DNA from 3 places in the Nocardioides pantholopis genome. Region 3 is predicted to be linked to each of the others. Evidence: predicted binding sites of a transcription regulator. Region 3 holds the regulator's gene; each other region holds the start of a gene.
What was found. The regulator LexA, encoded in region 3, represses DNA repair genes until DNA is damaged. The targets are predictions, from matches to a motif close to TCGAACANNTGTTCGA.
Positions count from the first base shown of each region.

Region 1: a site for LexA is predicted at 5,687-5,702, ahead of EBO35_RS06810 (HNH endonuclease signature motif containing protein). Genes of this name have one in related genera too.
Region 2: a site for LexA is predicted at 3,556-3,571, ahead of EBO35_RS12105 (HNH endonuclease signature motif containing protein). Genes of this name have one in related genera too.

Region 1 is NZ_CP033324.1:1,425,127-1,432,805, forward strand. It holds gene EBO35_RS06770 (NADPH-dependent FMN reductase) at 1-374, shown strand, start outside; gene EBO35_RS06775 (amidase) at 393-1,790, shown strand; gene EBO35_RS06780 (GNAT family N-acetyltransferase) at 1,784-2,326, shown strand; gene EBO35_RS06785 (CbiQ family ECF transporter T component) at 2,292-2,954, opposite strand; gene EBO35_RS06790 (energy-coupling factor ABC transporter ATP-binding protein) at 2,951-3,646, opposite strand; gene EBO35_RS06795 (biotin transporter BioY) at 3,649-4,251, opposite strand; gene EBO35_RS06800 (TetR/AcrR family transcriptional regulator C-terminal domain-containing protein) at 4,365-4,928, shown strand; gene EBO35_RS06805 (2'-5' RNA ligase family protein) at 4,968-5,516, opposite strand; gene EBO35_RS06810 (HNH endonuclease signature motif containing protein) at 5,754-7,016, shown strand; gene EBO35_RS06815 (TIGR02391 family protein) at 7,281-7,679, shown strand, end outside.
Region 2 is NZ_CP033324.1:2,517,285-2,524,963, forward strand. It holds gene EBO35_RS12080 (LssY C-terminal domain-containing protein) at 1-487, opposite strand, end outside; gene EBO35_RS12085 (hypothetical protein) at 544-1,419, shown strand; gene EBO35_RS12090 (SDR family oxidoreductase) at 1,483-2,199, opposite strand; gene EBO35_RS12095 (TetR/AcrR family transcriptional regulator) at 2,274-2,867, shown strand; gene EBO35_RS12100 (hypothetical protein) at 2,965-3,234, opposite strand; gene EBO35_RS12105 (HNH endonuclease signature motif containing protein) at 3,618-4,859, shown strand; gene EBO35_RS19750 (hypothetical protein) at 5,117-5,854, opposite strand; gene EBO35_RS12115 (signal peptidase I) at 5,945-6,553, opposite strand; gene EBO35_RS12120 (hypothetical protein) at 6,557-7,105, opposite strand; gene EBO35_RS12125 (TetR/AcrR family transcriptional regulator) at 7,415-7,679, opposite strand, start outside.
Region 3 is NZ_CP033324.1:635,318-642,996, reverse strand. It holds gene nrdR (transcriptional regulator NrdR) at 1-406, opposite strand, end outside; gene EBO35_RS03015 (mismatch-specific DNA-glycosylase) at 658-1,155, opposite strand; gene EBO35_RS03010 (hypothetical protein) at 1,241-1,609, shown strand; gene EBO35_RS03005 (LysM peptidoglycan-binding domain-containing protein) at 1,724-2,098, opposite strand; gene EBO35_RS03000 (transglycosylase domain-containing protein) at 2,319-4,406, opposite strand; partial or broken gene EBO35_RS20345 (helix-turn-helix domain-containing protein) at 4,514-4,690, shown strand; gene EBO35_RS02995 (hypothetical protein) at 4,706-5,410, shown strand; gene EBO35_RS02990 (serine hydrolase) at 5,407-6,315, shown strand; gene lexA (transcriptional repressor LexA) at 6,527-7,249, shown strand; gene EBO35_RS02980 (ATP-dependent DNA helicase) at 7,314-7,679, opposite strand, start outside.

The sequences.
Region 1 (7,679 bases), 790 kb from region 3:
CCGCCGCGTCGCTGCGCGCGCGGGTCGCCGGCGCCGACCGGGTCCTGATCGTCACCCCCGAGTACAACGGCACGATGCCGGCCGTGCTCAACAACGCCATCGACTGGCTCTCCCGCCCGTACGGCGCCGGCGCCCTGACCGCCAAGCCGGTCGCGGTCATCGGCACCACCCCCACGCCGTACGGCGGCCGCTGGGCGCACGCGGACGCCGCCCGCTCGGCCAACATCGCCGGCGCGGTCGTGCTCGAGGACGTCACGGTCTCCCAGCCGGGCGTCGAGGTCGACGTCCTCGCCGACGCCGAGGTCCAGGAGAAGTTCCGCGGCGCGCTGCGCTCGCTGGTCGAGTACGACGCCACGCCCTCCACCGCGGCCTGATGCCCTAGCGTCGGTCCCATGACCGACCTGCACGACCTGACGGCCCTCGAGCAGGGCGAGCTGGTGCGGCGCCGCGAGGTCTCGCCGCTGGAGCTCACCGAGCACTACCTCGAACGCGCCGACCGACTCGACTCGGTCGGCGCGTTCGTCACGCTCACCCCCGAGCTGGCCCGCGAGCGCGCCGCCGCCCTCGGTCCCGCGCCGGGGGCGGGGGCGCTGCACGGGGTGCCCACGGCGATCAAGGACCTGAACCTGACCGCCGGGGTGCGGACCACCCTGGGGTCCGCGGCGTACGACGACTTCGTGCCGCGGGTCTCCGACGGGGTGGTGCTCTCGATGGAGGCGGCCGGGCTGGTCAGCCTCGGCAAGACCAACACGCCCGAGTTCGGCTCGCCCTGCTACACCGAGCCCGACATCGCGCCACCGGCGGTGACCCCGTGGGACCGCAGTCGCGGCGCGGGCGGCTCGTCGGGGGGCGCCGCGGCCGCGGTGGCGGCCGGCCTGGTCCCGCTCGCGCAGGGCTCCGACGGCGGCGGCTCGATCCGGATCCCGGCGTCGTGCTGCGGGCTCGTCGGGCTCAAGCCCAGCCGGGGCCGGGTCAGCGGGTTCCCGCTGTACGGCGACCCGATCGGCCTGGCGACCGCCGGGCCGATCGCCCGGACCGTCCGCGACACCGCCGCGCTGCTCGACGTCCTGGCCGGGCGCCGCGCGGAGGACCCCTCCTGGGCGCCGGCGCCGCCGGGCACCTTCCTGGAGGCCTGCGACCGGGAGCCCGGGCGGCTGCGGGTGGCCCGGTTCGTCACCCCGATCCTCGCCGACGTGGCGGTGGACCCCGCCTGCGTCGAGGCCTGGGAGGACGCCTCCAAGCTGCTGGAGTCGCTCGGCCACGACGTGGAGGACGTCGCCGTCCCGCTGCCGCCGGAGGCGGTGCCGGTCTTCGAGACCTGCTGGGCGGTGCTCACGGCGCTGTCCACCGCGCCGGAGGGCCGCGAGCACCAGCTGCGCCCGCTCACCCGGTGGCTGACCGAGCGGGGCCGGGCCGCGACCGGCCCCGAGTTCGGGCTGGCCATCGGGGCGATGCGGCGCTTCGCCGCCACCGCCCTGGCCGCGCTGGCGCCGTACGACGTGGTGCTGACGCCCACGCTCGCGGCCCCGCCCGTCCCGGTGGGGGCGCTGCGCGACGACGCCGACCCGGCCGCGGACTTCCGGGCGCAGATGGCGTTCACGCCGTGGACCTCGGCATGGAACGTGACCGGGATGCCGGCGATCTCGCTGCCGCTGCACTGGACCACGGACGGGCTGCCGGTCGGGGTGATGCTGGCCGCCCGGCCGGCCGAGGAGGAGCTGCTGCTCGCGCTCTCGGCGCAGATCGAGGCCGCGGCGCCGTGGGCCGGACGGACGGCGCCGGGATGGTGAGCCGGCTGGTGATGGCCCACTCCGGGGAGCTCGCGGGCGACGAGCTCGCCGCGGTCCGGGGCCTGCTCGGCCGCGCCTTCCCCGCCGCCGAGGGCGGCTTCGACGACACCGACTGGGACCACGCGCTCGGCGGGATGCACGCGCTCGTGGTCGACGGCGACGACGTCCTGGCACACGGGTCGCTGGTGCTGCGCCGGCTACTCCACGGCGGCCGCGCCCTGCGCTGCGGGTACGTCGAGGCGGTCGCCGTGCACCCCGAGCACCGGCGCCGTGGCCACGGCTCGACGGTGCTGACCGCGCTCGAGGGCCTGTCCTCGGCCTACGAGCTGCTCGCGCTCGGGTCCTCCGACGCCGGCCTGCCGCTGTACGCCGCCCGCGGCTGGCTGCCCTGGCGCGGGCCGACCTCGGTGCTGACCCCCGACGGCATCCGCCCCACCCCGGACGACGACGGGGCGGTCCTGGTGCGGCCCGGGACGGTGCCGCTCGACCTGGACGCCCCGCTCACCTGCGACTGGCGCGACGGCGATCCGTGGTGAGCCCCTCGTCGGGGTCCTCGTCGCCGAGGCCGCGGGCGTGCAGGGCGTCGCCGGTCTCGTGGGCCCGGGCCACCACCCGGATCACGAACGGGGTGAGGTAGGCCCGCGGGTGCCGGCCGAGGCCGCGGGCGCGGGCCGCGTCCCGGGTCTCCACGGCCAGCGCGACAGTGCCGGGGAGGGCCTGGATGGCCAGGGAGAACGTGAGCGCCACCCGGTCGGGGTCGACTCCCAGCCGCCGCGCGGGCCCCAGCCAGCGCACGATCGCGTCCAGCATCGCGTGCACCGGGGTGGTGGCGGAGACGACCAGGGCGGCCAGCACCAGCGCCAGCAGGTCGACCAGGGTCTCGACCGCCTTGCCCCGGCCCTCCAGCCACCACTGCAGGGCGGCGAGGACGACGGCGACCAGCAGGATCGCGCGCGCCGAGCGGACCAGCGCGGCCAGCGGCACCCGGGCCAGCGCGGCGCCGAGCGCGGCCAGCGCGAGCCAGCAGAACGACGCCGGCATGCTGCGCACCAGCACCACGGCCAGGCTGAACGCCGCGAGCCCGGCGACCTTGGGGCCGACCGGCAGCCGGTGCAGCACGGTGGCCCCCGGCTGGTAGACGCCGATCAGCAGGGGGCCGCTCACGCGCCCGCCGTCGCCAGGTAGTGGTCCACGGCCGCCGCGGCCGGGCCGTCGTAGGTCACCGCGCCGTCGGCGACCACGAGCACCCGGTCGCAGCGGCGGGCCAGGTCGAGGTCGTGGGTGACCAGCACCAGCTGCTGGGGGAGCCCGAGGAGCAGGTCGCCGACCCGCCGGGTGTTGGCGAGGTCGAGCAGCGTCGTCGGCTCGTCGGCGACCAGGAGCGCGGGCTCGGTGGCCAGCACGCCGGCCAGCGCGAGCAGCTGCTTCTGGCCGCCCGAGAGCGCGTGCACCGAGACGTCGGCGTGGGCGCCGAGGCCGTGCCGGTCGAGGAGCTCCAGTGCGCGCCGACGACGCTCGCGCGAATCGCGGACCTGGCGGCGCAGCGAGAGCTCGACGTCCTCCACGCAGGTCGGCATCACCAGCTGGGCAGCCGGGTCGGTGAAGGAGAACGCCACCCGGCGCCGGACCCGGGCGCCGGCGCGGGCCACGTCCAGCCCGTCGACGAGCACCCGGCCGCAGGACGGGGTCACCAGGCCGTTGAGCAGCCGGGCCAGGGTGGACTTGCCCGAACCGTTGCCGCCGATCAGGCCGACCCGGTGCTCGGTGAGGGTGAGGGTGGTCGGCGCGAGGATCGTGCGCTCGCCGTCCGGGGCGGCGACGGCGACGCCGGCGTCCTGGAGCTCGATGACGGGCACGCTCAGCGGCCGTGCAGCAGCTGCGGGAACGCGCGGTGCACCTCGGCGGCGACCAGTGCCACGAGCGCCATCTTCACCACGTCGCCGAGCCAGAACGGCATGTCGAAGCGCAGCGCGTCGCCCCAGGAGACATCGAGGTAGAGCTTCATGCCGGCGATGCCGAGGGTGTGGACGACCAGGACGCTCGCGGCGATCGCGCAGGCGAACACGAACAGGGCGCGGGTCTTGCGGGCCGGCCCCGCGACGTGCGTGACCAGGAAGCCGGCCAGGGCCGCGGCCAGCGGGAACGACCACAGGTAGCCGGCGCTGACGCCGGTGAACGGACCCAGCCCGGAGGCGTGGTCGGAGAAGACCGGCAGGCCGATCGCGCCGAGGCCGAGGTAGAGGGCCACGGCCAGGAACCCGCGCAGCGGGCCCAGCACGCAGCCGGCCAGCAGCACCCCGAAGCCCTGCAAGGTGATGTCGACGCCCGCGCCCCCGACCGGGATGCCGCCGACCACCGCACAGGCCGCGATCAGCGCGGCGAAGGCCGCCACCAGTGCCAGGTCGGTGGTGCTGAGGCGGCGCCGCGCTGGGGCGGTCACGGGCCGGGCGGTGGTCGTCATCGGGCGTCCTCGGGGTCGGACCTGAACGGTGGTCAGCTGAACGGCGTTCAGGTTAGGGTGGGCGTCGCCGCAGGTCAATGCCGCCCCGGCCGACCGTGGACCAGGAGGACCGGATGCGCAACCGCCGCGAGGACGTCGTCGAGCGGGCCCTCGACGTCTTGGACCGGCACGGTCTGGCCGACCTGTCCATGCGCCGGCTCGGCACCGAGCTCGGGGTCCAGCCCAGCGCGCTCTACCACCACTTCGCGAACAAGCAGACGCTGCTCGCCGCGGTCGCCGACGAGCTGCTGGCCCGGGGCGCCCGGCCGGTCCCGGCCGGGTCGTGGGACCAGCGGGTGAGTGCGGTGTGCACCGGACTTCGCGAGTCGATGCTGGCCTACCGCGACGGCGCCGAGCTGGTCGCCACCGTGCGCGCGTTCGGCCTGGGCGCCACCGCGCCGTACGACGCGCTGGTGCGGGAGCTGGCGGGCGCCGGCCTGCCCCCGGACCGGGCGGCGACCGCGGCGGGCACGCTGCTGCACTTCGTGCTCGGGCACGCGACCGACGAGCAGATCCACCTCCAGGCCGGCAGCGCCGGCGCGATCGCCGACGGGCCCCGGGAGGGCTCGGACTTCGAGCTGGGGCTCGCGATCGTCGTCGACGGCATCCGGGCCCTGCTCGGCGCCCCGGCGCGCTAGTCCGGCGCGGGCCCGATCCGCCCGCGGGCCGGCGGGGAGTCAGCCGCCCAGCGGCCAGGAGGCGAGCACCCGGCAGCGGTGCGGCTCGTACCACGCGAGGTCCAGCCGCTCGGCCCGGCACCGGGCCGGCACCAGGTCGCCGAGCAGCCGCCGGGTGGAGGCCTGGGTGACCGCCGCCCCCGGGGCGTTCGAGGCTGCGTCCACTGTCAGGTGCGGCACCACGTCCTCGACCCGGCCGAACGCCCCGCCGTACGGCGGGCACTGCGGGAAGGCCTCGACCAGGCGCCGGGTCAGCTCCCGGAACGACGCGTCCGGCTCCGGCGCCAGGTGGATGATCCCGTCGGGGAAGGTCGCGAGCCGGTCCAGCACGAAGTCGAAGGGCTCGACCGAGGCCGCGACCTTCGCGACCAGCGCCAGGTCCTCCTCGTCGGGGTCGGGGAGGAACGGGCCGAGCGCGGTGACGTGGGCGTGCACGTGGCAGGGCGCCGCGGACAGGTACGCCGCGTCGTAGTGGGCGGTGCGGGCCCGGACGAACGGCTCCAGCGGCGGCACGGGCACCTGGAGCACGGGATGTCCGGGCCAGCTCATGGGCCCAGGGTCTCAGGCGTCCGCCACCGGGTTGACCAGGGTCCCGGCGTACATCAGCGAGGACGCCTGGTCGGTGATGTCGACCAAGGGGCGCCTGTCGGGCCCCGCGCCTGCCTGCTGATCGTTATCCACAGATTCAAGAAAAAGGCTCTGACTGCTTTTTGTGCAATTCGAACAGGTGTACGATTAGGGTTTCGCGGCAATGGTTGTCACGCCTGGTGACCTTCGGGGGCCGCAGTGACGGAGCTGGCTCATCACCCTTATCTGGCGGGCGCCGAGTCGCTGGTGGCGGTCCTGGACTCGATGGTCGATCTGCAGCCGGCGTTCCTGCCGGAGGCCGACCAGCGTCGCGCCCTGCAGGTGATGCGGGCGGTCGCGTCGCGGGCGCTGGCGATGGAGGCGATGCTGATGGCGGCCGCGGGTGGGGTCGCGGAGGCGGACGGGCACCGTGACGTGGCCGCGTGGCTGGCGCACCGCTCCCATGCCTCGTTGGCGGCCGGTCGTCGGGCGCAGCGGCTCGGTGATGCGTGTGACCGGCGTTGGCAGCACCTGGGCCGCGTCCTGGTGACCGGTTGTGTGGACGTGGACCAGGGGCACGTGATCGTGGCCGCCTTGGACGACCTGGCGGCGGCCGCCACTCTGGTCGACGTCGGGGCCGAGGAGTGGGGCCGGGTCCTGGCGCTCGCCGAGGCGCACCTGGTGGAGCAGGCCGCGGAATTCGGGCCTCGTGAGCTGCGGCGCCTGGGGGAGCGGATCCTCGCGGTCGTGGCCCCTGAGCTGGCCGAGCAGCTGGAGGAGAAGGAGCTGGAGGCCGCCGAGCGGCGCGCCCGGCGGCGTACCTCGCTGCGGATCCAGCACCTCGGCGACGGGACCGCGCTGATCAGGGCCCGGGTTCCGGAGTCGGTGGCGCTGCGGCTCACGACCTCGCTGGAGGCGTTCACGAATCCACGCCGCGCGGAGGGTCGCTGCGGTTCCGACGGGGAGACGGTGCCCTACGACCGGCGGCTGGGTGAGGCCTTCTGCTCGCTGCTGGAGTGCCTGGATCCGGCCCGGTTGCCGCTGCACGGGGGTGACGCGACCACGCTGGTGATCACCATGGATCTCGCGGCCCTGGTCGAGGGGCTCGGGGCCGCGACGTTGGCCGACGGGTCGAGGATCACCGCCAGAGAGGCCCGGAGGATGGCCTGCACCGCGGACCTCGTCCCGGCCGTGCTCGGCACCCGGTCGGTGCCGCTCGACCTGGGCCGCACCGCCCGGCTGTTCAGTCCCGGGCAGCGCAAGGCCCTCGCCCTCCGGGATCGGGAGTGCCGCGCCCAGGGCTGTTCAATCCCCTCGACCTGGACCGAGGCGCACCACCTCGAGCCCTGGTCCCGTGGCGGCAGGACCGACCTGGCGAACGCGGTCCTGCTCTGCTCTCGTCACCATCATCTGATCCACGACGACCGATATCTCCACGACCGTCTGCCGAATGGCGATATTCGATTCGCGCGGCGGCGGTGACCCGGGGGCTGTTTAGTTTCCGTGCGTGCGAGACGGTGGGCCACGAGGTCGGAGCGTTCAATTGCACGGCGCCGTCGTCGCGGCCTCTCCTTGCATCCCGGGTGGTCGCTCGGATTCGGTGGCCGAGCGTGCCCGAATAGGCGCGGGCGGATCAGTTTCCTGAGCGTGTCACGTCCCTTGGTCGGCCGTTCTTGCGCTGCGACCGATCCTCGCCGGGAGACTCGCGCCATCGAGGCCGAGGAACATCGGTCGGGACGAATGAAGGTGCATCGGGTGATGGATTCACATGCGGCTGTTGAGCGTCTGGGTGAGATCGCCTGGATGGCCCGGAGTGACGGTGGCATCTCCTTGATGAGTGGCTCGCACTCGGAGGGCCTCCGGGTCGAGGCCGCGGCCTTGGTCGCGTCATGTCTTGGGCGCGAGCACTACCTGGTCGCCAAGTTGGATGAATGGACGCCGTTCGCCGCCACGGGGAGATATCGACAAGGCAGTCCAGTCGATCAGTTCTGCGGGTACCTGAATGCCGCAGTGGCGCTAATCGGGTCTGGGGAGGCCCAGGCGAGTATGTCGCCTCCTTGCGACCCTGAACTCTGGGCGCATATCGAGGGCCTGGTTGAAGGTCGGATGTGGGACAAGGTTCCGGCCGTCGTCGTCACCTTCGTC
Region 2 (7,679 bases), 1.9 Mb from region 3:
TGCCCGCGACCTCCTGCTCGTAGGCGAAGTCCTGCCTGCGGTCGAAGAGGTGCAGCGGGCTCACCGGCGCGCCGGCGTAGCTGCGCCTGCGCAGCACGCTGCGCACGATGCGGACCGCGCTCCGGACGTCGAGCTCGTCGGCCAGCGTCCACCCGGCGACGGTCATCGCGCCGTGCACATGGGCCTCGCTGCCGAGGAATCCGAGGTTCACCGGGTCCCCGAGCAGCCCGTCGCTGGTCCGGGTACGGCCGACGAAGTAGCCGGGCAGGTAGATCGAGGTGAGGATCCGGTGCAGGCGCGGCAGCACCAGGTAGCTGAAGAACAGCCAGAAGACGAGCAGCAGCAGCGTCGGCCACCCGGGCCGGACCCCGTCGCGCAGCAGCACGTAGGCGAACCAGACGCCGGTCACGCCCGAGAGCGCGAAGAACCAGCCGTCGAGCACATCGCTCCACGAGCGTCCGAGATCCCGCGGGCGACTGCGCCGCATGCAGCCAGTGTGCACGCACCCGGCGCCGAGGCCGCGGGCTCGGTTAGCGTGGCTCGATGCTCGTCGGGCTGCTGGCTGCCGCGGGGGCCGCCCTCTGCTACGGCGTGAGCTCGGTCCTCGAGGCCGTCGCGGCCCGCCGTACCCAGGCGGTGCAGGGCCTCGACCCCCGACTGCTGGTCCGCCTGTTCCGCTCCTGGGCGTACGTCGCCGGGGTCTGCCTCGACGGGCTCGGATTCCTCCTCAGCCTGGTCGCGGTCCGCAGTCTGCCGCTGTTCGTGGTGCAGTCGGTGGTCGCCAGCTTCCTCGCGATCACCGCCATCCTGGGCGCCCTGTTCCTGCGGATGCCGCTGAGCCGGGCGGACCGGCTCGGGATCACGGTCGTGGTCGGCGGGCTGGTGCTGGTCGGGATGTCGGCCACCGAGGACCGCAGCGTCGAGGTCAGCGACGCCGAGCAGTGGGGCGTCCTGGCGGCGACCCTGCTGCTGGCCGTCGCCGCGATCCCGCTCGCGCGGCTGCCGGGCGCCGCCGGGGCCCGGGCCCTGGGGGCCGTCGCCGGCCTGGCCTTCGGAGCCACCGCGGTCGCCTCCCGGATGCTGCCCGGCGACCTGTCCCCCGACCACCTGCTCGACGAGGTCGGTCCCCTCCTGGAGAGCCCGGCGACCTACGCGCTCGCGGTCGCCGGCGTCGTGGCGATGCTGACCTACTCCATCGCGCTCCAGCGCGGCAGCGTCACCGAGGCCACCGCACCGCTGGTCGTCGGCGAGACCGTCGCCCCGGCGCTGGTGGGCCTGCTGCTCCTCGGCGACCAGACCCGTCCGGGCTGGGGCGCCGTGGCCTGCCTGGGATTCGTGCTGTCCGTGGCCGGCGCGGTCAGCCTGGCGCGCCACGGCGAGGTAGAGCCGGTCGAGGCCCCGCACGCGGACGTGGCCTGAGCGGCGAGCTCGGGCGACGACATCGACCTCGCGGGGTGGACCGCGACGCCTGGAGCAGCTCTCTCAGGCCCCCAGGGCGGCGAGGATCTGCTCGTACCGCGTCTTCGGGTCGAGGGTCAGCCCGGACTTGACGAACTTCGCCCAGTCGTCGCCCAGCACCTCGTCCGCACCTGTCTCGATGGCGTCGAGGGCGGCACTCGCCAGGTCCGACGGTGCGATCTTCGGTGCCTCGATCCCTGAGACCATGTCGGTGTCGACCATCCCCATGTGGACGGCGACCACCTGCGTGCCTTGCGGCGCGAGCTCCAGCCGCGCGCTGTCGGTGAGCGCCCAGGCAGCGGCTTTCGACGCGGCGTACGCGCCGGCGGTCGGGAGGGTGAACCACGACAGTGCCGAGATGACGTTGAGGATCGCGCCGCCTCCGTTCGATCCCAGGACGGGGGCGAACGCGCGGATCATGCGCAGCGGGCCGTAGAAGTTGGTATCCATCTCGCGCCGGATCGTCGCCTCGTCCCCGGTCACGAGCGCAGTTCCGGTGGAGATGCCGGCATTGTTGATGAGCACCTGGACATCACCCGCCGCGGCGGCCGCTGCTTCGATCTGACTTGCGCTCGTGATGTCGAGCTGAAGCCGGTGCACGCCGTCGACGTCGACCGCGTCCACATCGCGAGCGGCGGCGTAGATCTTGGCCGCGCCGCGATTCCTCAGCTGCTCGACGAACGCGGCACCGATGCCTCGATTTGCTCCGGTGACGAGCACCACCGCTCCTTTGACGTCCATGACCATCCATTCTGTAGCGATCGCTATTGTTTGACGTCAGGAACCGTAGCACGTTCCATAACGATCGATACGTTATGCTGGTCGTCATGGCCGGCCGACCGCGGAGCTTCGATCGCGATGCCGCGCTCCTCGCAGCTCTCGAGCAGTTCTGGCGCACGGGCTACGAGGAGACCTCCGTCGCGATGCTGACCTCGGCGATGGGCGTGACACCGCCCAGCCTCTACGCGGCGTTCGGCGACAAGCGCCGCCTGTTCGAGGAGGCCTCGGCGATGTACTTCGAGCGCACGTGCGAGGCGGTCGACCGCGCTGCGGAGCTGCCGACCACGCACGAGGCCATCGCCGCGATCTTGACGGACACCGCACACGCGCACACGGACCCGACAACGCCCGCGGGGTGTCTGATGCTGACCGAGCCGCGGCTCGAACCCCAGCGCAAGATCATCCATCGGCGTCTCAAGGACCGCCTTGACCAAGGGGTGCGGGACGGCGATCTCCCCGCCACGGCGAACACCGATCACCTAGCGTCGTTCCTCGTGGCCGTCATGCGCGGCATGTCCGGCTGCGCTCGCGACGGAGGGACCTCCGAGGACCTCGTGGGCATCGCCGAGACGGCGATGGCGGCCTTGCCCGCTCCCGCGCCTGCGCGTGCGACGGGGACCCCCCACTGAGCCCCAGACGTGTCGATCCGCTCGTCGCCAATTGCTCAGCCGAGTGCGCGGGCATCCAACCCGAGTCGTGGGCCTGAGGACGCGACCTGCAGCGCTCTCAGGCACACGAACAGACCATGTGATGCTGATACCTCAGGACTTCGGGACGAACGCTCGTTCTTGGGCGGGGTCCGCGGGGTCGGCCGTTGCCGGCGTAGGTGACGCCAGGCGCTGCGCGGGTGGGCTCGGCGAGGATCTCGCCGCCGAAGTCGGTGACGGTGAAGTGATCGCCGTCGGTGACGGCGAGGACCTGTTTGAAGGCGTGGTCGACGTGCAGCTTGTAGAAGACCTTGTCGACATGGATGACGCCTGCCGAGTTCAACTTCATGACGCGGATGTCGGCGGGCAGGTCGGTAGGGGGCTGCTGGCGCGGCTGCTAATGCCGGGCGACGACGGGGCGCTCGAGCCAGCTCCGGTCGGCGTTGGGCCGCTTCTAACCTCCTCGGTCAGCTTCGAGGGACTCGACCTCTTGCGAGAGATGCCGCGCTCGGCGCAGAACGTCGATACAGCGCGCGGGCATCGTCGGGCCACTGCGAGATCGCGAGACGGACGCGGGGATCGATCGGTTCTTTGGCAGCCAACGCCGAAGCCTCAGGCCAGAACTGCCACCACGAAGTCGAGGCCATCTAGTGGTCCGCAAACCTTGCGTTCGAACATGTATTCGAATAGAATGGGGTCACGACATCGCCTGTGGAGCTGCTGGAGGCTCGCATGGACCATCCGATCCGGGTCGCCGCCCGCGAGCTCGGCGATGTGCTGAAGTCGGTCGTGGACGTGAACCCAGCGTTCATGGACACCGCCGACAAGGCGGCAGCGTTGGTCGAGCTGGCCGCGGTCGAGTCGCGGGTGGCCGAGCTGCGGTTGCGGGTCTGTGCGGACGCGGGTGACGTGGCCGAGGCGGCGGGCACGCGCGATGTGGGGGTGTGGGCCGCGGCCGAGACCCGGCGGCGTCGGGGTGAGTGCGCCTGCGAGCTGCGGTTGGCGTTGGCGTTGGCGGACCGGCCGGTGCTCGCGGCCGGGGTCCGCGAGGGGCGGGTGAACCTGGACCAGGCACGGGCGATCGCGGCGTCCCTGGCCGACCTGCCGTCCGGGGTGGACGAGGCGGTGGTCGACGAGGCCGAGGCGGCGCTCGTGGCGTACGCCGCGACGTACGGCCCGATCGAGCTGCGCCGGCTGGGCCGGCGGATCCTGGACCTGGTGGCCCCCGAGGTCGCGGAGGCTGCGGAGGCCCGGAAGCTGGCCGCCCTGGAGGCGTCCGCACACGAGCGGATGCGGCTGCGGATCCACGCCCTGGGGGACGGCACGACGCGGATCAGCGGCCTGATCCCGGACGCCTCGGCGGCCCGGCTGGCCACCTACCTGCACGCGTTCACCAACCCCCGCCGCGACAACGCGCCGGCCCCGGCTGAGCCGGTGCGGGCAGTGCCGTACGGGCGGAAGACGGCGCAGGCGTTCTGCGACCTGCTCGAGGCCCTGGACCCGGCCCGGCTGCCGATCCACGGCGGCGATGCCACCACACTGGTGGTCACGATCTCGCTGACATCGCTGCGCGAGCGGCTCGGGACGGCGACGCTGGGGAACCCGGCGCCGGGTGAGTCCCATGACCGGATCACCGCGGCCGAGGCCCGCCGGCTGGCGTGCACCGCCCAGATCGTGCCCGCCGTGCTCGGCGGCGACAGCGAGGTCCTCGACCTGGGGCGGGGGCGCCGGTTCTTCACCCGGGCCCAGCGTCGCGCCCTCGCGCTGCGGGACCGGGAGTGCCGCGCAGAGGGCTGCCAGATCCCCGCCGCCTGGTGCGAGGCCCATCACCGCGATCCCTGGTCCACCGGCGGCCGCACCGACCTCGCCGACGGGATGCTGCTGTGCTCCCACCACCATCACCGGGCCCACGACGACCGGTACTCCACCGACCGGCTCGCCAACGGCGACCTCCGCTTCCACCGGCGGACATAACCGGCACAGAAGCCCGTGACATCCACCTGTACCTGCCCGACTGCGGAGTTCGGCGCCTGCACGAGGACGTAGGAGCTCGCCACCATCAGGGCGTCGCCGGAGACCACGGGTTCACGGAGCCGCCCAGCCGACGAGTGACGGGCAGAGTGCCGACCAGGGTGATGAGCGCCAGCGCCGCCGCCGCGCAGGCGCGGGCCGTCCACCGTCTGCCTAGAAGGGCGAACTCGAGATCGCGGGCGGGCCGGGCCGGCGCCCGATCAAGGCCGGGATGCTGCGTCACCTCGTCGTGCGGACTGCGACGCCGAACTGTCTGCCGAGTCCTGAGGCTCCTCCGCCGGCGCCGAGTCCTGAGGCTCCTCCGCCGGTGCCGAGTCCCCAGGCTCCTCCACCGGCGCCGAGTCCCCAGGCTCCTCCGCCGGCGCCGAGTCCCCAGGCTCCTCCGCCGGCGCCGAGTCCTGAGGCTCCTCCGCCGGCGCCGAGTCCTGAGGCTCCTCCGCCGGTGCCGACCCGGTCCGGGTCTCGGGCTGGATGTAGGTGCCGGTGAACGGGGAGAAGCCCCACGGGTAGGTCGTGAAGGTCACGACGGGCGCGGACCACTCGACGTCCTGCGCGCTGTCCATCTGTACGGAGCCGGCGGCCCAGTCCCAGGCGGAGCTGTACTGCGACAGGTCGACGCTCACCCTGGCCACCCGGTCGTTGCTCGGCTGGAACCCGCTGACGGCCACACTGAACCTGGTGCCCTGCGCCCACCCGTCACTGAAGGTCACCCCGTCGACGGTGCAGGTCCCGACCACCTCGCCGGTGGTGGTGTCCAGCACCTCGCAGCTGTCGCCGCCCTCGGTGGCCCAGGTGCCGGACGTCGCCTTTGCGGCGAACACGGCCCCGTCGGTCCAGCCCGCGACCGTCGGGGTCGCGGTAGTCGCAACCACGAGGACGACCGCGCCGAGCGCGCCGATCGCGGCGAGCAGGCGCCGGCCCGTGGCGGGCCAGGTCATGCGTTGGCTCCTTTCTCTTCTCACGTTGTCATTGGTGGGTGTGCAGGCTGGGCGCGGCCGTGCGCCGCACGGCCGCGCCCAGGAGGGCCCTCACGGGGCCCGACTTGACGAGGCTCCAACCAGGTCGCGGGCCGCGTCCTCATCGTGCGGGTCGCGCGCCACGTCCTGCTGCCTGCCCGCCGGGACGGAGTCGGGGCGGCGCATCAGGCTCAGCGCGAGGATCGCTGCGACCCCGATCAGGAGCGGTACGGCAACGCTCGGGTCCGTCAGCCGCGTCAGGGCCTTGCCCACGCCTGCGAACTGCCAGCGCGGGGCCAGCACCGTGTCGTCGGTGACGACGTACTCACCGGCGTCCGGGCTGTCGTTGGCGTCGCCCTGCATGCGGACGTGCCACGAGCCGTCGTCGTGCTGCGCCACCTCGATGACGCGGTGCGTGACGAGCCGGTCCGAGACGTCGTTGTGCAGGGACAGCACGTCCCCGACCTCGACCTCCTCGATCGGGACGGGCGTCGCGACCACCAGGTCGCCGGTCATGATCTCCGGCTCCATGGACCCGGAGACGACGATGAGCGGCTTGATCACACCCAGGGTGGTCGCGCCCCACACCGCCAGACTGAGGACCCCGATGACCGCGAGGACCCAGACCAGGACGTCAGCAGCCGTGCGCAGAGTGCGCACGGCCACAGCGCGGCCCGCCATCTGTCAGGACTCTCCGGTGAACTGCACGGTCATCGTCCCCTCGGCGCCCTGGTAGTCCGCGGGCCAGTCGTCCGGGGTCGTGACGTGCAGGATCACCGCGTCGGTCTCACCGGGGGCGAGCTGGACGTTCGCCGGGTCGTGGACCGTGGCGTTCGCCGGCGCGGCGCCTGCGAACAGGTCACCGTCCGTGGTCAGCACGCCCTTACCGAGGTTCAGGGGCACGCTGCTGGCGTTCTTCAGCTCCAGCCTGACGGTCTCGTTGGCACCCTGGTTGAGGTTCTTGAACGCGTCCGCGGGGATCGCCACGGCGTTGTCGACGGTGTCCGCGTCGTACCAGGTGTTGCCACCGTCGACGCTGGCCTGCAGCTCGACGTTCTCGACGGCGCTCGCGCTGCCCGCGAACCATGCGTCGTCGGTCCACGTCGCACTGGTCAGGGCCGCTCCGACACCCAGCACCGCGACGGTGGCGAGGCCGAAACGGACGATCGCCCCACGGCGACGGCGCTTGTCGTCGCGCTCCTGGTCAACGGCTACGACGTCGGTCGTAGTCATGTGCTACTCCTTTCTTCTTCTTCTTCGGCGTATGCCGGACACGGTCGGCGCGCGCCAGGACCTCCGGGCATGACCTACCGACCGTCCGCCCGGGTTCGCAGGCGGTTGTGCCGCCGGGCATGCCCGGCGGGCGGAGGTCGCTGCACGACCGGGGCGGCGAAGCCGCGACCCGACGGCCGTCATGGACGCTCGCGCGACATAACATATTTTGACGGAACCCGGCCCTCCGGCCAATGTCGCCGGACGTGACGTCGGTCATCCCGGAGCGGCCGTTCCCGGGATCGTCGCCCAACACGCAAGTCCTGAGCGCTACGCCCCGAGCCGCTCCGGGTGCTCCACGACCAGGGCGGCGAGCTCACGGGCGACGCCCGCGGGGACGCCGGGCGAACCCGGCCGCAGGCGCATGGCGAGCTGACCGGAGTAGATGAGCGCCAGTGCATCGACCAGCGCGGCCGCCCGGGGTCCGGCCACGGGCTCGGCGAGCGCCAGCAGCCGGCGCCGGAGGGTCTCGGTCTCCTGCCGGACCGCCTCGGCCAGGGCCGGCGGCGGGTCGGCGTACCCGGCGGCGGCGCCG
Region 3 (7,679 bases):
CGTCGACCGACTCGAAGGCGCGGTAGACGCTGGCGAAGCGCAGGTAGGCGACCTCGTCGAGGGCGCGCAGCGGGCCGAGGATCGCGAGGCCGACCTCGTGGGCCGGGATCTCCGCGGCCCCGGAGAGCCGCAGGGTGTCCTCGACGTCCTGGCCCAGGCAGGCCAGCTGGTCCTCGCTCACCGGTCGGCCCTTGCAGGCCTTGCGGACGCCGGCGATGGCCTTCTCCCGCGCGAACGGCTCGGTGGCGCCGGAGCGCTTCAGCACGCTGAGCTGCATCAGCTCCACGGTCGTGAAGCGCTTGGCGCAGGCCGAGCAGGTACGCCGCCGGCGGATCGAGCCGCCGTCGTCGGCGACCCGGGAGTCGAGCACCCGGGTGTCGGTGTTGCGGCAGTACGGACAGTGCATCGGGTGCCTCCTCTCGGGCGCGCCGAGAACACCCGACGAGGGGTGCCTGGACCTGTGGATAACGCGGGCTTCGCTGTGCAGAACACTGTGTAGAACACGCACTTGCCTGTGAGTAGTCCGCGGCTAGCTGTGCACTAGATGTGGATAACTACACGTGTGTAAGTACTAGATGTTGGGGTAACCGTACGCGCGCACCACCGAGGGCGCAAGTACGACCAGACCAGGTCGGCGTGTCGCCGGAAACGCGCAGGTCAACGCCCCGCGAGGGCTGCCAGATCGCGCCACCAGGAGAGCCGGTTGGGGCGTCCGTCGTAGTCCTTGCGCTGGTTGGCGCCGCTGGTCCCGGGCAGCACGAAGACCTGCGACTCCCCCAGGTACCAGTCCGCCGGCCCCAGCCCCGGCCGGCGTACGCCGAGGGCGCGCGCGGCCTCGTGGGCGACGCCCTTGGAGGTGAAGGCCAGCCACTCCGGGCGCCACTTCTCGACCTTGGCGACGAGCTCGTCGATCTCCACCCAGCGCGGGTCCCAGTGCCCGACCAGGTCGGTGAGCCCGAGCCCGAGCCCGACGACTTCGCCCTCCTCCTCGGGCCGCAGCTGGCGCGGGGAGAGTCCCGAGAGGTGCAGCGACTGCCAGAAGCTGTTGCCGGGACTGGCGTAGTAGTGGTCGCGCAGCGTCGTACTCTCGGCGCCGGCCAGGCCGCAGAAGACGATCACGGGGTCCGGGGCGACGATGTCGGGGAGCACCTCCATGTCCACAGCCTGCCGGTCGGGACAAGCCCGGACGGATGGGCGGGTCCAGCCCGCACAGCCTTGGCGGATCGGCCACAATGAGCGCGTGGCGAGCAAGGGCAAGCGAGCGGGGTCCCGACGGGCGCGGCGCAGGCCGCCGACCACCGCGCCGATCCTGGTGGGGCTCGCCGCCGGCGTCACCCTCCTGGTCGTCGCGTGGGGCTACCTGGTGTACGCCGCCGTCGACTTCGGGTCCAGCGCGCGCGGCGGGGACAGCCGGTCCTGGTGGTTCCTCGCGCTCGCCTCGGCTGGCGCCGTCGCCTGCCTGTTCGCGGGGCTGATGCTGATCGCCCGCCTGCTGCGAGCGCTCGGGGTGACCAGCACCCCGGAGCCGGCACCGGCCGCCGCCCCGACGGACGAGCCGCCCACGGTCACGATCCCCCGTCCCCCCGGGGGACGGCGCGCCGCGCGCTGATCCCCTGCATCGTCCGGCGGAGACGGCGCAGGGGGCGGGGCCGATGGCCCCGCCCCCTGTCTTCCCCGGATCGCCGGCCGGGGTCGAGTCGGCCGACGACGTCTGGATGGGCGCTCAGCCCTGCGGCACCCGGAGCCGCTGCCCGGCGACGAGCATCGAGGACTCGAGCGCGTTGAGCCGCTCGATCTCGCGCATCGTGGAGCGGACGTCGCCGTCGGCCGCGAGGTCGGCGGCGATCCCCCACAGGGTCTGACCGGTGCCGACGGTGACGACAGTGGTCGCCTCGGCCGCCCCGGACTCGGGCGAGGCCACGGAGCCGGCGGACCAGAACACCACGACGGCCAGCATGACCACGACGGCCGCCAGCAGCACCACGGCTCGACCGCGGCGCGTCAGCCGGACGCCGGCGGCGCCGGAGCGAACGGCGCGGGGCTGCGCGACAGCGGGCCGGACGGCCGGACGGACGAGCGAGTGGCTCATGGTGCTCATGACTGCCTCCTGGGGAGATGGTGGCCGGACGACCAGATGTCTATCGGCGAGCACCGACAGTCCTGTTCAGGTCAGCCGATGAGCCGCTCGATCAGACGTTCGATCGAACACGTGTGCGACGCTAGAGCAGGTGTTCGAACAAAGCAAGGACCTCGGCGAACACGTGTTCGAGCGTGTCGCGGCTCGTCGAGGCGCCACCGCCTTGCTCGCCACCGCGGGTTCACTCCGCACCGGCGCCCGGCACGGTGGCCGGGTAGACGAAGTCCTCGTCCGGAAGCAGGTGCTGAACCCCGCGCATCGCATCGCCCCACAACGGTGCCGCGTAAGCGGAGGCGGACGGGACGCCGATGACGGTGCCGCCCACGACGGAGCCCTGGAGCAGCGCGGGAGCGCCCTCGGAGCCGACCCCGGCGATCACCGCTGCGGTGGCCAGCGCCGGCGTGTGTCCGACGAACCAGACAGACAGGCCCTCGTTGTTGCCGGTCTTCCCGGCCGCCGGCTTGTCCAGGGCGGCGGCCGAGGCGAACCCGCCCTGCTCCAGGACGCCGCGCAGCACGTCGTTGACGGCGTCGGCAGTGGTCGGCGCGACGGCCTGCTCACAGCGGGGCGCGTAGCTGCCGAGCACGGCATCCCCGGGACCCCGGACCTCAGCGACTGGTCGCGCATCGCAATGGAGCCCGCGGGCCGCAAAGGTCGCGTAGGCCTCGGCCATCTCCACAGGGCTGACGTCGGCCACCCCGAGCGGGAAGATCGGGACGCGCTCGGGCTGCACGCCGTCGGCTCCCTCCGGAGCCGTCAGGCGGACGCCGAGGTCACGGGCCAGGTTGTACGGCTCGCAGATACCGGTCTGCTGCGCCAGCCGCAGGTAGAAGGTGTTGATCGACAGGCGCGTACCGGAGTACAGGTTCTCGGACCCGTCGGAGGGGGCCGCGTTGTTGCCGACGGTGAACTCGCCGGCATACGGCGGCGCCCCCGCGCAGTTGGCGTAGTCGGCCTGGTCGAACGACATCGTGTTGGGCGTCGCGTAGGTCGTGTCCAGGCCGATGCCCTGCTCGATGGCCGCGGCCAGGACGAAGGTCTTGAACGTCGATCCGGCCTGGAAGCCCTGGGAGCCTCCGTACTCCGGCGGGACCCCATGGTTGACGAAGGTCTCACCGTTCGCGGTGTCGCCGCCCATGGGTCGAGACTGGGCCAAGGCGAGCACGTCGCCCGAACCGGGCACGATCATGGCGACCGCGCCGATCGCCGCGTCGGTGGGGTCCGTCCGGTCGGCCACAGCCTGCTCGGCGGCGCGCTGGTGCCGCCGGTCGAAGGTCGTCCGGATGGTCAACCCGCCCTGACGGAGCAGGCGTTCGCGCGCCTGTCGCGTGGCCCCGAGCGCAGGATCCTGGAGGAGGTACTGCACTGCATAGTCGCAGAGGAAGGGGGCCTCGCCCGCCAGGCAGCCGTTACGCACCGGGGTCACGGTGAGGCCCAGGTCGGTGCGTGACACGCGTCGTGCCCGGCGCTCACTGACCAGCCCCAGTCCGGCCATCCGCCGCAGGACCGTCGCCCGCCGCTCGCGAGCCCGTCGCGCGTTCTCGGTGGGGTCGTAGGCCGAGGGGCTCTGAACGAGCCCGGCCAGCAGCGCCGACTGCGGCAGGTCGAGATCCGCGGCGTCGGTGCCGAAGTAGCGCTCCGCCGCCGCCTGGATGCCGTAGGCGCCTGCCCCGAAGTACGCGGTGTTGACGTAGCGCTCGAGGATCCAGTCCTTGGTGTGGTCCCGCTCCAGCGCGATCGCCAACCGGAGCTCCCGGAGCTTACGGGTCACCGACTGCTCCGTCGCGCTGCGTCGCTCCGCGTCGTTGCGAGCCTGCGTGACCAGCGTCAGCTTCACCAGCTGTTGGGTCAGGCTCGAGCCACCCTGGACCATCGAACCCGAGCCCACGTTGGCGAGCAGGGCGCGCGTCGTGCCCGGCAGGTCGATGCCCCCGTGCTCGTAGAAGCGTGAGTCCTCCACTGCCAGAAGTGCCTCGACGAAGGTCCTGGACACCTTGTCGAGAGGGACGATGACCCGGTTCTCCTCGAAGAGGTGGGCGAGCACGTTGCCGTCGGCGTCCAGCACCGTCGAGCGCTGCGGAAGCGGCAGCAGTTCCATCTCCTCGGGGACGACGTCTGCTGAGCTCGTCACGTCGCGCGCGATCCCGGCCCCGATCCAGGCGACCGGTAGCGCCATCGCAGCGACGAGCACCCCGATGGTTGCCGACGCGGCCACGAAGCTCAGGACCGGCCGGCTCGCGTAGCTGGAGCGAACCGCCGCGCTCGCCACGGACGCTGCCTCGTGTTCGTTGTCCACGGGTCCACAGTCCGATCCCCTCCTCATGCTGTCCAAGCCTCACAGGTGCATTCCGATGCGGTTTGCGCATACTGGGTCCCATGAACCTGGTGGCAGCCTGCGAGGCGTTCGTGAGCGTTGCGGAGCGAGGCAGCTTCACCCGGGGGGCAGCTGCCGTCGGAATGTCCCAGCCCGGGGCGAGCCGCCGCATCGCAGCACTGGAGCGCCACCTCGGGGTCTCTCTCCTCGACCGGTCGGGCCGGTCGCCAGCGCTGACGCTCGCGGGCCACCGCGTGCTCGAACCCGCTCGGCAGGTGGTCCGCGCCTCCGAGACGCTCCTGCTCGAGGTCGAGGAGGCTGGCCTGCGGTCACTCCACCTGGCCGTGCCCACCGGGTGCGACGTACGAGAGCTGGCCGCTGTCGAGCTCGCCAGCAGGGACGCGGGAATGCAGCTGGTGCTCACCGAGGCCGAGCCGCGGGTGCGGGCCGATCTGCTGACCCGCGGGCGCGTGGAGGCCCAGGTGGCGGCAGTCCCGGGCGCGGACGGCGACTGGACGGTGACGCTCGGACTGGCCGGCGCCCTTCCCCGTCCGGGTCGCGTCCACCTCGACCAGCTACGACCCTCCGGCCGGAGCCCGGCCAGCGAGGCTGCGCACGTCCACCTGCTGCCCGAGGACGACGTGCCCCACCTGCGCGACCCCCTCTTCGCGGCTGCGGAGTCCGCCGGGCTCGGTGTCGCTCAGATCTCGGTGACGACGTCATTGGCAGCTGCGCTGGCGAGCGTCCTCGCCTCCACGGATCTGGTCGTGCTGTCCGAGCACGAAGCGCGGCGCCTTGACCTGGCCTGGTCGCCACTGGCGCATCCCCCTCTGACGCGGGGATATGCCTTGACCTGTGCGATGGCCAGCGACTCCGCCCGACTGCGCGCTGCGATCGGCACCCAGCTCGCTGCAGCGCTGGGCGTCGGCCTAGGGAGCCAGCCCGGGGGGCGACCATGACCTCGGGCACCGTACGGCTGCTGCGCGATCTCAGGGCCGAATTGGACGCCGCCGGCCTCACCGGCTGGTTCCTGGTGCGCGATCTCGACTCCGGGGAGGAGATCGGGATCGATCCCGACGCCGTGGTGCCGCTCGCGTCGTTGGTCAAGGTGCCGTTGGCCGCAGCCGTGCTCGACCGGGTTGCCTCGGGCGAGCTGAGTGAGGGAAGGCAGCTGCGCCTGGCTGGGCGAGGAAGTCGCGAGATCGGACCGGCGGGGCTCACCCGGTTCCGGTTTCCGGCCACCATCGCGCTCGCAGACGTCGTCTACCTCAGCACGTGCCTGAGCGACAACGTGGCCGCTGATGCACTCTTCGACCTGGTGAGTCCCGCGCACGTGACGCACTACGTCCGTGGGCTAGGGATCACGGACCTGACCCTGCGTCATCGACTCTCCGACCTCACCGAGACGCCTGCCGAGGCCTTGGTGCAGACACCGCAGCTCGCGCAGACGCTGGCAGCGCACGGCGGAACGCCGAGCGGCGGCCACCGCGTGCGCCAGCTGGACAGCGCCCGCGCCAATTCCGGCACTGCTCGTGCCTGCGTCGACCTGCTCGAGGTGCTGTGGACCACGCCGGGCCCCGTCGTCCCTGAGGTCTCCGCGCGAGTCCGCGAGCTCATGGGGCAGCACGTCGTGGCGCGACAGCGACTCTGGCCCGACTTCGCTTCCGACGCGACCACCTGGTCGTCGAAGACCGGGACGCTGCTCAACCACCGCCATGAGATCGGCGTGGTCGAGCACGCCGACGGCGACCGCTACGCCGTGGCGGCACTGACGGCCTCCCGGGTCTCCGCGGGGATCCAGCACGTCGCCGAGGCGACCATGGCTCGGGTCGCCCGTCGGCTGCGCGACCATCTTCGTCACTGACCGTCCTGGGGGCGGCGCTTGGGTCGGACGGTCGGTGGCGACGCTTTCGCCGTTCGGACCCGGCCACGCGCGTCGCGTGCCGGGTCGCGCTGCAGGGGGGTGGCCGCGACACGCGGTTCGAACAGATGTTTGAACCCGCGGCCCTCCGGGGCTAGCGTGGGCACACGCACCCGGGTGGCCCGGGCGCGGCACGCACTGCGGGAAGGCACACATGACCAGGAAGAAGAGCGACACGGTCGCCGAGCTCCCCGACGGGCCCGCCGACGCCACCGGCCTGACTCCGCGCCAGCAGCGGGTGCTGGCCCACATCAAGGACTGCATCGAGAAGCGCGGCTATCCGCCGAGCATGCGCGAGATCGGCAACGCCGTGGGCCTGACCAGCTCCTCCAGCGTGGCCCACCAGCTGAAGGTGCTCGAGGAGAAGGGCTACCTCAAGCGCGACCCGAACCGTCCCCGCGCCCTCGAGGTCTTCCTCCCCGAGGTGATGGCGGCGCGCCGGGCGATGTCCTCGGCCGACGACAGCGGCGTGGACGAGACCGGCGTCGGCGACACCCGGCCGGAGGCCACCTACGTCCCCGTCGTGGGCCGGATCGCCGCCGGCGGCCCGATCCTGGCCGAGGAGCGGGTCGAGGACGTCTTCCCGCTGCCCCGCCAGCTCGTCGGCGACGGCCAGCTCTTCCTGCTCGAGGTCTCCGGCGACTCGATGGTCGACGCGGCCATCTGCAACGGCGACTACGTCGTGATCCGCCAGCAGCCCACCTGCGAGAACGGCGAGATCGTGGCCGCGATGATCGACGGCGAGGCCACCGTGAAGACCTTCCAGCGCAAGGACGGCCAGGTCTGGCTGCTCCCCCACAACGAGGCGTACCAGCCGATCGACGGCACCCACGCGACCATCCTCGGCAAGGTCACCGCGGTGCTGCGCAGCCTCTGACCCTCGCGCACCTAACGCGCCCCCGTTCCGGCTCCGGCCGGGCGGGGGCGCTCGTGCGTGCGGCTCAGCCCGTCTTCGCGGTCGCGCTCAGGCGCTGCAGCGCCTGGCGCACGATCGCCGGGTCGCTGGTGGTCCACATCGTCGGCAGGCTGGCCTTGAGGAAGCCGCCGTACCGGGCGGTGGCCAGGCGCGGGTCGAGCACCGCCACGACCCCGCGGTCGGTGGTGGTGCGGATCAGGCGGCCGGCGCCCTGCGCCATCAGCAGGGCCGCGTGAGTGGCGGCGACCTGCATGAAGCCGTTGCCGCCGGCCTTGTCGGCGGCCTTCTGGCGCGCCGACATCAGCGGGTCGTCGGGGCGCGGGAACGGGATCCGGTCGATGAGCACGAGCTGGCAGGTGTCGCCGGGGACGTCGAGCCCCTGCCACAGCGA